4 regions of the Massilia violaceinigra genome follow, and region 2 is predicted to be linked to each of the others. Evidence: predicted binding sites of a transcription regulator. Region 2 holds the regulator's gene; each other region holds the start of a gene.
What was found. Region 2 encodes sigma-54, which starts transcription at its own class of promoters, with help from an activator protein. Its sites were predicted from a motif close to TGGCANGNAANCTGCTTT; they were not measured.
Positions count from the first base shown of each region.

Region 1 (3,206 bases), 1.8 Mb from region 2:
GATTGATTGACATGGGGCGCAGGGAAGAGCGCAAGGTGTTCCACGCGCTGCCTGACCGTGCCGCTGCTGGCCAAGGTCTGATGGGGGAGATGTTGCGCTGTTGATGAAGGAGCGTCCCGAACGGCCCCGGCAGGAGGGTGAACAGGGGTAAGCAGGGGTGATCCGGCCGCGACTATGGTGTATATTCACGCCCGGCGCATGGCGCCTCTTCCCAACGAGAGAGACAACAATGAATACAGCAATTTTCACCATCGTCGCCTATCTGATCGGCTCGATTTCGTTCGCCGTGGTGATGAGCCGCCTGTTCAGCCTGTCGGACCCGCGCACCTACGGTTCCAAAAACCCGGGCGCGACCAACGTGCTGCGCAGCGGTAACAAGGGTGCGGCCATCGCCACCCTGATCGGCGACGCCGCCAAGGGCTGGTTCGCGGTCTGGCTGGCGGTGCGCCTGTCGGGCGAGTATGGCGTGGGCACGGCCGGCATCGCGCTGGTGGCCGTCGCCGTGTTCCTGGGGCACCTGTGGCCCGTGTTCTTCCGCTTTGTGGGGGGCAAGGGCGTGGCCACCATCCTGGGCGTGCTGCTCGGCATCAATGTCTGGCTGGGCCTGGCGGTGCTGGCGACCTGGCTGGTGGTCGCCTTCGTCTCGCGCTACTCCTCGCTGGCGGCGCTGGTGGCCGCGATCCTGGCACCGATTTACTACGGGCTGGCATTCGGCATCGATGAACTGTTTTTCGCCGTGGTGGCGATGAGTTCGCTGCTGCTGTACCGCCATACCCAGAACATCGCCAACCTGATGGCCGGCAAGGAAAGCAAGATCGGCAGCAAATCGGCGGGCGCCAAAAAATAGGGTGTGCGGGTGCGATCTGCCGCTTGGCGCTAGAATGGAACGCCCGACCGACAGGAGCACCTGGTGACCAAGCTGAAAATTGATTTTGTATCCGATATCTCCTGCCCCTGGTGCGTGATTGGCCTCAAGTCGCTTGAACAGGCGCTGGGCCGCCTGGACGGCGTGGCGAGCGCCGAACTGCACTTCCAGCCCTTCGAGCTCAATCCGAACATGGTTGCCGAAGGCCAGGACATCGGCGAACACCTCACTGAAAAATACGGCGCCACGCCGGAGCAGGGCGCGCAGACGCGCGAAATGATCCGTGCCCGCGGCGCCGATTTGGGCTTTCGCTTCGACATGGATGCGCGCAGCCGCATCTACAACACCTTCGACGCGCACCGCCTGCTGCACTGGGCCGAGCTGCAGGGGCGCCAGCGCGAACTCAAGATGGCGCTGTTCGAGACCTACTTCACCAAGGGCGAGAGCCCGGGCGACCTTGCCGTGCTGGCGCGGGTGGCGGGCGAAGTGGGCCTGGACGCCGCGCAGGCGGCCGAGGTGCTCGCCAGCGGCGCGTATGCCGGCGACGTGCGCGAGCGCGAGCGGTTTTATCAGCAGCAGGGCATCAGTTCGGTGCCGGCCATCATCATCAACGACCGGCACCTGATTTCGGGCGGGCAGCCGCCGGAAGTGTTCGAGCAGGCGCTGCGCCAGATCGCAGCCGAATCCACGTCACAGGAGCATTGAGATGCCTACAGCAAGCTGGAACGGCGCCGTGATCGCCGACGCGACGGAAGATCAGGTGCAGATCGTCGAAAACAATGTGTATTTCCCGATGTCGGCGGTCAGGCAGGAATATCTGCAGCCGAGCGCGACCGAGACCAAGTGCCCGTGGAAGGGCACGGCGAACTATTTCAGCTTGCTGGTCGATGGCGAAACCAACCGCGATGCGGTGTGGACCTACCGCGCACCGTTCGATGCCGCCAAGCAAATTGCCGGGCACGTGGCGTTCTGGAAGGGCGTCACCGTTCAACGCTGACCTGAAACTGTCGTTTCAGGCAGTGCCAGGAAGTCGTTTCTGGCAGTGCCAGAAACGACGATCATATTTGGTGCGCCGCACAATAACGGTGCCAAAAACCTCCCATCACGGCGCTTTGCGCCGCTAAGTTCTTCCTCCCTCACTCTCATTGCCCGCTGGCACGCCATTTGCTGATGCTTTGGTAACGGCGCACGCCTGCGCCTGGCTTGCCAACCGAGGGAACCATGACGACCGACCGCTCCACCCTGACCCGCCGCACCCTGCTCAAGGCCGGCGCCGCCGTCTCGCTGACCGGCCTTGCCAGCGGCGGTGTTTTCGCCGCCGGCTCCGACAAACCCGAAAAAGAAGAAATCAAGATCGGCTTCATCCCCCTGACCGACTGCGCCTCGGTGGTGATGGCCTCGGTACTCGGCTTCGATAAAAAATACGGCATCAAGATTGTCCTGAGCAAGGAATCGTCCTGGGCCAGCGTGCGCGACAAGCTGGTCAACGGCGAACTCGACGCCGCGCATGTGCTCTACGGCCTGCTATACGGCGTCCAGATGGGCGTGGGCGGCGCCAAAAAGGATATGGCGGTCCTGATGAACCTGAACCACAACGGCCAGGCCATCACCCTCTCCAAAAAAGTGGCCGACAAGGGCGGCGTGGACGGTGCCTCCCTCGCCAAACTGATGCAGACCGACAAACGCGAATACTCCTTCGCCCAGACCTTCCCGACCGGCACCCACGCGATGTGGCTGTACTACTGGCTGGCGACCTACGGCATCAACCCGCTCAAGGACGCCAAGGTCATCACCGTGCCGCCCCCGCAAATGGTGGCCAATATGCGGGTCGGCAACATGGATGGCTTTTGCGTGGGGGAGCCGTGGAACCACCGCGCCATCGTCGACGGCGTCGGCATCACCGCCGCCACCACCCAGGATATCTGGAAGGACCACCCGGAAAAAACCCTCGGCACCACGCTCGAATGGACCAAAAAATACCCGAACAGCGCGCGCGCCCTGATTGCCGCCGTATTGGAAGCGAGCAAGTGGATCGACGCCGGCCTCGTCAACAAGACCAAGATGGCCGCCACCATCGCCGACAAGTCGTACGTGAACACCTCGGTCGATGTGATCAACCAGCGCATCCTGGGACGCTACCAGAACGGCCTGGGCAAGACCTGGGACGATCCGAACTACATGAAGTTCTACAACGACGGTTCGGTCAACTATCCCTACCTGTCGGACGGCATGTGGTTTCTGACCCAGCACAAGCGCTGGGGCTTGCTCAAGACCGAACCGGATTACCTGGCCACCGCCACCAGCGTCAACCAGATCGGCCTCTACACCGAGGCGGCCGCCA
Region 1 covers NZ_CP024608.1:2,853,798-2,857,003, forward strand. Annotated here, with positions in the region: gene plsY (glycerol-3-phosphate 1-O-acyltransferase PlsY) at 230-847, shown strand; gene CR152_RS12985 (DsbA family oxidoreductase) at 908-1,570, shown strand; gene CR152_RS12990 (DUF427 domain-containing protein) at 1,572-1,862, shown strand; gene CR152_RS12995 (CmpA/NrtA family ABC transporter substrate-binding protein) at 2,087-3,206, shown strand, end outside.
Region 1: the regulator sigma-54 is predicted to act here: its motif matches at 2,019-2,036, upstream of CR152_RS12995 (CmpA/NrtA family ABC transporter substrate-binding protein).

Region 2 (3,206 bases):
GAGACCGAGATCGCGCAAGCGTTCGCCGACAAGCGTGCCTTCGACGCCATGCTCGGCATGTCCGAATTGGCGTTTGTCAGCGGCGAACAGATGAAAATGCCGACCTCGGAGCAGAAGGTGCTGCTCAACGCCGATCCGCAAGTGCGCGCGTTCGCGGCGGCGATACGGCCCAAGGGGAAGGCGGAGATGGAGGCGGCGCTCGCCAAGCTGCAGGAACTGCGCAAGCTCACCACACACAAGCAGCACATGCTGGCGCTGTTTGAAGCAAATTGGCGCGCCAAGCTGGGCGACGTACGCGCCGCGCTACCGCTGTACGCCAGCGTGTTGCGCGCCAATCCGGCGCTGGCCGGGGCCTACAAGGATATGGGTGATGCGCTGTTCCTGAGCTACGACATGGCGCGCGCCTGGCGCAGCTGGGACGCTGGCCGGCGCATGGCGCCGGGGCTGGAACAGTTCAAGGCGGTGAACCAGTACGAGCAGGTGCTGCTGCGCGAGCACCCGGAATTTTTCTAGGCGCCGCGCAGTTCCGGGCAGGCTAGAGACACTTGCGCAGGGCGACCGGCGGAATCTTGAGCGCTTCGCGGTACTTGGCGACCGTGCGGCGCGCGATCACCATGCCCTGCTCGCCCAGCATGTCGGCGATCTTGCTGTCCGACAGAGGACTCTTGGGATCTTCGGCGCTGGTCAGCTGCACGATCAGCGCGCGGATCGCCGTCGATGACGCTTCGCCGCCCGCTTCGGTAGCCACGTGGCTGCCGAAAAAATATTTGAGCTCGAACATGCCGTGCGGCGTCATCATGTACTTTTGCGTGGTCACGCGCGAAATCGTACTCTCGTGCAGGCCGAGCGTGTCGGCGATTTCACGCAGCACCAGCGGGCGCATCGCCACCGCGCCGTGCGAGAAGAAATTGCGCTGGCGTTCGACGATGGCTTCGGCCACCCGCAAGATGGTATCGAAGCGCTGGCGCATGTTCTTGATCAGCCACTTCGCTTCCTGCAGCTGCGCGCCCATCTGCCCTTCGCCCTTGCCCTGCTTGAGCAGCGCGGCGTACATGCTGTTCACGCGCAGGCGCGGCATGACATCGTTATTGAGCATCACCGACCAGCCGTTTTTCGCCTTGCGCACGATCACGTCCGGCACCACGTAGTCCGACACGTCCGACGCGAACTCCGCGCCCGGGTGCGGATTGCACTGGCGGATCACGGTCTGCGCCTCGCGCAAGTCTTCATCGTCGCAGTCGAGCGCCTTTTTCAGCTTGTTGAATTCACGCTGCGCGAACCAGGTCAGGTGGTTTTCGACAATCGTCAGCGCCATGCGGCGCGTCACCAGCGCCACGCCCGGCATACGCCGGATCTGCAGCGCCAGGCATTCGGACGCATTGCGCGCGCCCACGCCAATCGGATCGAAACTTTGCAGCAGCGCCAGCGCGGTGCGCAATTCTTCAATTTCGATCTCCAGCTCGGGCGGCATGCGCTCTTGGATTTCTTCCAGCGATTCGGTCAGGTAGCCGTTGTCGTCGATGGCGTCGACGATCAGTTCGACCAGCGCGCGGTCGCGCGCCTCCAGCACGGTCACGCGCATCTGCTCCATCAGGTGCTCGCGCAAGGTGGTGGCCGAGGCTTCGAGCTGCGGGCGCGAATCCTCGTCGTCGGATGTCTTGGCGCGACCGAGGTCGCCCCATTCGCCATCGTTGTCGCTGCTACTGGCCGGGCTGTCCGCGTCGCCGCCTTCGAAGCCTTCCCCTTCGGCCGGCGCCGGCGCATCCTGCGCTCCCGGCTCGGGCGCCGCTTCGGTCGGTGTCGAGGTGCTGCTGATGGCGCCATCGCCCAGCAGGCGCACCGAATGATCGAGCGGGTCGTCGAGCCGTTCGAGCAGCGGGTTGTCGCTTAACAGCTGCTCCAGTTCCTGATGCAGTTCCAGGGTCGACAACTGCAGCAGCCGGATCGACTGCTGCAGCTGGGGCGTGAGGGCGAGGTGCTGGGAGGTGCGTAGTTGAAGGGACTGTTTCATGCCTACATCCGGAAGTGTTCGCCCAGGTAGACCCGGCGCACGGATTCATCGGCGATGATGTCGTCGGGTCGACCGGAGGCGAGCACCGCACCCTGGTTGATGATGTAGGCGCGGTCGCAAATACCAAGCGTTTCGCGCACGTTATGGTCGGTGATCAAAACCCCGATGCCGCGCTGCTTGAGGAAGCGCACGATGCGCTGGATCTCGATGACGGCAATCGGATCGACCCCGGCGAACGGTTCGTCGAGCAGCACGAAGCGCGGGTTGGTCGCCAGCGCGCGCGCGATCTCGACCCGGCGCCGCTCGCCGCCCGACAGCGACATGGCCTGGTTCTCGCGCAGTTTTTCAATCTGCAGGTCGGCCAGCAGCGTGTCCAGGCGTTCGTTGATCTGGGCCTTGGTCAGCGACTTGCCATCGACCTTTTGCAGTTCCAGCACGGCGCGGATGTTTTCTTCCACCGTCAGCTTGCGGAACACCGACGCTTCCTGCGGCAGGTACGACAGGCCGAGCGCGGCGCGGCGGTGGATCGGCAGGCTCGAAATATCGACCCCGCTGATATCGATCGTACCCGCATCCGACGGCACCAGGCCGACGATCATGTAGAACGAGGTGGTCTTGCCAGCGCCGTTGGGGCCGAGCAGGCCGACCACTTCGCCGCAGTCGACCTGCAGCGACACGTCGCGCACGACCAGGCGCTTGCCATAGCTTTTCTGCAGCCCGCGCACGATCAGCGTGCTGCCGCAATTCTTCGGTTCCATCATTGGGTTCCCGCCGGTGGCGTGGTGGCCGGCGCTGGCGCCGGTGCCGGCGTGGCCGGTGCCGCGCGCGGCTTGCGCGGTGCGATGACCATCGTGCCCTGGCCCTGGCCCGGCTTGTTGGTGCCGCTGGCGTCATTGCGCGCCAGGAAAACTTCCTTGCGGCTGTCGTAGGAAATGAATTCGCTCTCGATTTCGTTGGTTGGCTTCTGGCCTTCCAGCTGGCGGATCTTGGCGTGCGAGAAGAGCTTCATCATGTCGTTGCGTTCATCGTATTCGATGCGCTGGGCCTGGCCTTCGACCCACAAGTCGGGACCACCGTCGCGTTTCTGGCGGAACGTGGCGACCTTGCCGCCGTTGGCGGTCAGGGTCACGAACATATCGCCTTCCGGCGTTTCCTTGATTGTGGCGCGGTCGGACTTGAGGATCAGGGTGCCCTT
Region 2 covers NZ_CP024608.1:1,052,284-1,055,489, reverse strand. Annotated here, with positions in the region: gene CR152_RS04860 (hypothetical protein) at 1-513, shown strand, start outside; gene CR152_RS04855 (RNA polymerase factor sigma-54) at 536-2,011, opposite strand; gene lptB (LPS export ABC transporter ATP-binding protein) at 2,014-2,769, opposite strand; gene lptA (lipopolysaccharide transport periplasmic protein LptA) at 2,769-3,206, opposite strand, start outside.

Region 3 (3,206 bases), 4.2 Mb from region 2:
AGGCCGTTGAAGCCGAACACCATGCGCTCGCCCCCAAGCGCCACCAGTTCCACGGTGCGCTGCTGGCCGGGCTCGAAACGCACCGCGGTGCCGGAGGCGATATTGAGCCGCATGCCGATCGCCGCGCTGCGCGCGAACTGCAGCGCCGTATTCACTTCGAAGAAGTGAAAGTGCGAGCCGACCTGGATTGGCCGGTCGCCGCTGTTTGCCACCACCACGGTGCGGGTGGCGCGGCCGGCGTTGAGCTCAATGTCGCCGTCGGCCAGCAGGTATTCGCCAGGTATCATCGTCATCTCCGCTCTCAGGGAATGGGGTTGTGGACGGTCACGAGCTTGCTGCCGTCCGGGAAAGTCGCTTCGACCTGGATGTCGGGGATCATCTCGGCGATGCCGTCCATGACATCGGCACGGGTCAGGATGGCGGCGCCCTCGGACATCAGCTGCGCCACCGTCTTGCCGTCGCGCGCGCCCTCCATGATGGCCGCGCTGATCAGCGCCACGGCTTCCGGATAATTGAGTTTGAGGCCGCGCGCCATGCGCCGTTCGGCCAGCAAGGCGGCGGTGAAGATCAGCAGTTTGTCTTTTTCGCGCGGGGTCAGGTCCATGGATCGTGTTCTCTTGTCTAGGTAGTCCAGATGCGCGGCAGCGGCGCGGCGCACCCGAGCAGGTGCGGGCGCAGTAACTGCCACACGCTGAAAATGGCGCGGCGCGCGCTTTCGCTGTCGTTGCCCAGGTAGCGCGCGACGAATACCGATTTGATTTGGGTGATGCCAAGTGCCGGATCGAGCGCGCGCATGGCGTCGATCAGGGCGCCGCCGGCCGGCTTGCCGACGCCGACCAGGGTGGCGCAGACGCTGGCGCCGTTCAGTCCCAATGGGCTGTGCATGGCGGCGCTGCCGCCGTGCAGCGCGCCCTGCTCCCACCACAGCAGCTTGCCGCCACGGCGAATCTGCGTGTGCTGGGTGATGGTGCCGCTGTCGAAGGTTTCACCCGAGGCGCTCCGGCCGAAGCACAGGATGTCGCAACCGATATAGCTGGCGTTGGCGGCCAGTTCGACCCGTTGTTCCAGCGCCACGTGGGCGCCGTTGAAGAAGATGGCTTCCTGCGGCATCCATTCGACCGCCGCGCCGGTGCCGGCTTCGATCAGCACGTCCTGGCGCGAGATGTTGCCGTTGGCGCGATACCATTTGGCGGCGCCGGGCGAAGTAAGAAAGGCGTGACTGGCGTCGCCCACGGCCACGCCCACCGACAACCGGTCGCCGCCCACCACGCCGCCCGGCGGGTGCACGATGATGGCGTGGCAGATGCGCGGGCCTTCCGGATACAGCGGTTTTTGCACGCGCAGCGGCCCGCTGTGGACACGCTCCATCAGGCGCGTGGTGCCCGCATCGTCGGCAAAGCGCAGCCGCAGGCTGGCTTGCCATGCACTTTGGGTCGGATCGGTCTGGTGGCAATCTCGCATACCTGTCGAAAGAGCAGGATGCGTGCCAGCGCGCGGGGCACGTTCAGGGTGCGGCGCGCCCGCAACGGGTGATCAGGCGCACCGCGACGGCGCGCACGCACCGGCTTGGTGCGTTCGACGCGTTTTCAGCGTGTAACTAGAACTTCACGCCCATCGACACCGACAGCACATCGCGGTCCACCTGGGTGTTGTACACCCCACCCCACACCGGGAGGTACGCTACCTCGGCCACATAGCGCTTCAGGTATTCCATCCGCAGGCCGATGTTCATCGTGCGGCGGCCTTCGCTGAGCAGGAAGTCGTACGACCATCCCTTCACTTCATGCTGCAGCTGCGCCCAGGCGTGCAGGTTGAGCCCTTTGAGCACCTGCGCCATGCGCGCGTCCACCCGCACCCGATACGCATGGGCGGTCGGGCTCACGTAGCCGTCGGAGCTGCACTGGCGGGCGGCGTCGCTGCTGGTCACCGTGCAGGCTCCGTTGACGGGACCATTCCCATACTGGTCGGCGCGCCCATAGCGCCGCACTGACGGATCGGGCAGCCCGGCGACGTGCTTGACGACCACCTCGCCAAGCGTGCTGACGGCAATTCCCGCCACCAGCGGCCAGTCCTGCTGCACCCCCGCCTGCAGCTGGAAGGTGCGATAGCGGTCGTAGGTGTGATACAGCGCGCCTGGCGCGAGCGCATCGACATCCTTGCGCAGCAAGGTGACAATCGCCGGATTGAGGAACGCCGGCAAGGTGTCTCCGGGCGGCAGCTGGATCGGCTGATTGGGACGGTAGGTCAGCTCACCGAACAGGCTTCCATGCGCGCGCCGGTGCGCGAGTGTCAGCGATGTCATGCCGATGCCGCCCGCGTATTCGGTGAAGTAGCGCATATTCTTGCCATCCGGGTCGCCCGCGATCAGGCCGGTGCCGGTCCGCTGTGCCTTGCGCACGCCCGGCAGCGGGTTGCGGCTGGTGTAGCGCGCGTGATACAGGCCCACATCCAGGGCCAGCGGGGCCGACTTCCAGGTCAGCGCGGCGCCGTACTGGCGCTCGTCGACCGCATCGGGATTATCCATGCGCTTGACGAAAGCGCCGCGGGCCAGGCGTGCCCGGTCGCTGACGGGCATCGGTCCGGCGAAGGCATGGTTGCAGCCTTGCGCCACATAGTCGGTAGTGGCCCAGAAGGTGCCGCACAGGTCCAGCGCCGACGGCCGGAAATGGGTTTGATAAAAGCCCTCGACCCCGAAACCGCTGGCCACGTCCACGCGCGCGAACAGCATCGGCGCGGGCACCAGGGTTTCCTGCGGCACCGCATCGGCGCGCCGGCGCGCAGGGAAGTCGACCGCGTTAATCGCGGACAGGCCGCCCGGAAAACCGCCGCGCTCCCCCCACGCCAGCGACTGCTGCCCCAGGCGCGCGAGCATGCGCACGCCGTCGGCCTGCACACTGTGCTGGACGAAAACGTCGCCCAGCGCCACGCCCGAAAAACGCGACAGGCGCGCGCCGCCAGCGTCGTCGAGCGGCTGCCCGGCGGCGTAGCCATTGATGCTGTTGCCCCAGGCGCGCGCATGGTCGCTCAGGGCGAAATCGTGCCAGGCCTTGGCGCGTAACAGCGCACTGAAACTGCCCTCGCCCGCCGTCAGGTCGACATAGCCTTTGAGCGTGCGTGAAACGGCATCTCCGCGCCGGAAGTTCAGGTTGGCGTCGTCGCTGTTCTGGCCCGCGCTGGCCACTCCGGACAGCCCAACGGCCGCCGCG
Region 3 covers NZ_CP024608.1:5,223,082-5,226,287, reverse strand. Annotated here, with positions in the region: gene CR152_RS22550 (urease subunit beta) at 1-287, opposite strand, end outside; gene CR152_RS22545 (urease subunit gamma) at 302-604, opposite strand; gene CR152_RS22540 (urease accessory protein UreD) at 622-1,461, opposite strand; gene CR152_RS22535 (DUF1302 domain-containing protein) at 1,598-3,206, opposite strand, start outside.
Region 3: the regulator sigma-54 is predicted to act here: its motif matches at 1,472-1,489, upstream of CR152_RS22540 (urease accessory protein UreD).

Region 4 (3,206 bases), 130 kb from region 2:
TGCAGGCCGGCTACGGCCAATGGGGATTGGCGATGCAGGACGATATCAGCGATGGCGTGCGCTGGCTGGTCGAGCAGGGGCATGCCGATCCGCGGCGCATCTGCATCTAAGGCGCCAGCTACGGGGGCTATGCCGCCATGTGGGGCCTGGCCAAGACGCCCGAGTTATACCGCTGCGGCGCCAGCTTTGCCGGCGTCAGCGATATTGCGTACATGCTCAAGGACGATTCCGATACCAATGCCAGGGCGACCGGACGCTTGAGCATGAATATCCTGGTGGGCGGGGCAGGGCGTGACAAACAGGCGTTCGAGCAGGTGTCGCCGCTCAAGAACGCGGCGCGCATCACGGCGCCGGTGCTGCTGGCCCACGGCGAATGGGACCGGCGCGTGCCGATCGCGCACGGCCGCAAGATGCACAAGGCGCTCAAGGAGGCGAACAAGGAAGTCGAGTGGATGATCCTGGAAAAAGAGGGCCATGGCATTTACCACGAGGACAACCGCGAGAAATTCTACGGCGCCCTGTTCAAGCTGCTCGACCGCACCATCGGCCCGGGCGCCCCGCGCTGATCCCGGTCAGGCCGGCTGGCGCGTGCGGCGGCGCGCGCCCAGCATCGCCAGCGCCCCCAGTCCCAGCAAGCCGAGGCTGACCGGTTCCGGCACCGCCGCGACGGTGCTCATCGAAAACTCCTCGATATCGCCAGAAAACACCGTGGAGCGGCCCGTGAGCACGTCGTTGTAGCCGAACTGGGCCTGTTTCATCGTGTAGTCGTACAGATCGGGACGCACCGTGGTCGAAAAGGGCGTGGTCAGGCTGGCGTTGGCGCCGGCAAAAAAGTGCTGCACCGATTCGATGCCGTGATACGCGTACATGCTTTCTTCGCGCGTGGTCCAGTTCACCCCGGCAAACGCCTGGTCCGATCCCCACGCATTGCCGGCCGTGGCGCCGTTGGCGGTCTGCTGCTGGAAATGCCCGGTGCGGCGGTAGTTGCGCGTCACGCCGTCGACGGTGATGCTGGCGCTGAACAGATTCAAGCCATACAGGCCGTCGTACTGGTTCAGATAGTGGTCGTGGGTGGCGCCCGTGTCGTCGAACGTCAGCGTCATCTGGTAGCGCTTGCCGACCAGGTTGCCGGGCCCGAATTCATCCAGGGTATTCTGGTAGACGCTGCTGATCACGCCGCGCGAGGTGGTGGTGAGAATGGTCGCATGGGCACTGGAGATCCAGGCCGAGGCAACGAGGGCGAACGCGAAGAATGTTTTTGCTGACACGATATTCTTTCTTATAGTTTGGTTAAGGTGGCATATATACCAAGCAAAGAACATGCCATTGGGAAATTAGTGTTTGGTATCATCGGCTTAGGATTTTCGGTTAAGAAATCCCATGAACTTTTGTAAAATTTTCCGACAAGCGTGGCACACGGGCAGGGCGCCGCGCCCTGCCGCCGGTTGACTGGCCCGCGCCCGCCCCGGATACTGTCGCCATGACCACGATGAACGGAAGCGCATGCCTGTAACGATCCTGATTGTGGAAGATGAACTGGCGATCGCCGACAGCATCGCCTACGCCCTGCGCACGGACGGCTTCGTGCCGCGCCATGTGAGCCTGGGCGCGCAGGCGCTGGAAGCGATGCGCGGCGCCGACCCGGCCGCCCTGCCGGCGCTGGTGGTGCTCGACGTCGGCCTGCCCGACATGAACGGCTTCGAGGTGTGCCGCCAGCTGCGCCAGTTCTGCGACGCCCCGGTGATCTTCCTGACCGCGCGCAGCGACGAGATCGACCGCATCGTCGGGCTCGAAATCGGCGCCGACGACTACGTCACCAAACCGTTTTCGCCGCGCGAACTGGTGGCGCGCATCCGCGTCGTGCTGCGCCGCCTGGCGCCGCCCGCCGCCCCGCCCGCCGGGCGCTTCGACATCCGCGCGGCCCAGGCGCGCATCCTGTACCGCGGCCAGGTGCTCGAGCTGACCCGCTACGAATACCTGCTGCTCAAGGCCCTGTGCGAGCATCCCGGACACGTGCTCTCGCGCGCGCAGCTGATGGACCGGGTCTGGGCCGACGCGCCCGACACGCTCGAGCGCACCGTCGACGCCCATATCAAGTCGCTGCGCGCCAAGCTGCGCCAGGTCGACCCCGCCGACGACCCGATCCAGACCCACCGCGGGATGGGCTACAGCCTGGCGGGCGCATGAGGATCGGCCTGCGCATCCTGCTCGGCTACTTTCTGATCGTCGGGCTGGCGGCGTGGTTCTTGCTCAATGTGTTCGTGGCCCAGGTCAAGCCGGGCGTGCGCTCCACCCTCGAAGACACCCTGGTCGATACCGCCCACCTGCTGGCCGAAGTGGTGGCCGACGATGTCAAGGCCGGCAAGATCGGCGACTCGCAGATGCTCGCGCGCATCCAGAGCTTCGCCAGGCGCCATGTGGACGTCGAGATCGATGGCCTGAACAAGCGCAGCCTGAACTACCGCGTCTACATCACCGACCAGCACGGGCGCGTCACCTTCGATTCGAGCGGCAAGGATGTGGGCAAGGATTACTCGCTCTGGAACGATGTCTACCTCACCCTGCGCGGCGAATACGGCGCACGCAGCACGCGCGACGCCGGCACCGACGACACCAGCGCCGTGATGCACGTGGCTGCGCCCATCATGGACGGCGAGCGGATCATCGGCGTGCTGACCGTCGCCAAGCCGGTCTCGACCGTGCAACCGTTCGTCGAACGCAGCCAGCGCATCATTTTGCAGCGCGGCGCTGTGCTGCTGGGGCTGTCGCTGCTGATCGGCGTGGCCTTCGCCTGGTGGCTCAACCGCGCCCTGCGCACGCTGATGGTGTACATCGCCGATGTCGAGGCCGGCCGCAAGGCCACCTTGCCGGCGCTGGGCAACAACGAGATCGGCACGCTCGGGCGCGCGCTCGAAGCGATGCGCAACAAGCTCGAAGGCAAGGAATACGTGGAAGAACTGATGCACACCCTGGCGCACGAGCTCAAGAGTCCGATCGCCGCGATCCAGGGCTCGGCCGAGCTGATGCAGGAAGACATGCCGGCCGCCGAGCGCCAGCATTTTCTCGGCAATATCCTCAACCAGAACCTGCGCCAGAGGCAGCTGATCGACAAGCTGCTGGCGCTGATCCGCGTGGAAAAGCAGCAGCGCCTGAGCGCCCCGGAAACGGTGCCGCTGCGCGCACTGGCCGAGCAGGTGCGCGCGGAC
Region 4 covers NZ_CP024608.1:926,843-930,048, forward strand. Annotated here, with positions in the region: partial or broken gene CR152_RS34940 (alpha/beta hydrolase family protein) at 1-566, shown strand, start outside; gene CR152_RS04220 (PEP-CTERM sorting domain-containing protein) at 573-1,268, opposite strand; gene creB (two-component system response regulator CreB) at 1,504-2,187, shown strand; gene creC (two-component system sensor histidine kinase CreC) at 2,184-3,206, shown strand, end outside.
Region 4: the regulator sigma-54 is predicted to act here: its motif matches at 1,309-1,326, upstream of CR152_RS04220 (PEP-CTERM sorting domain-containing protein).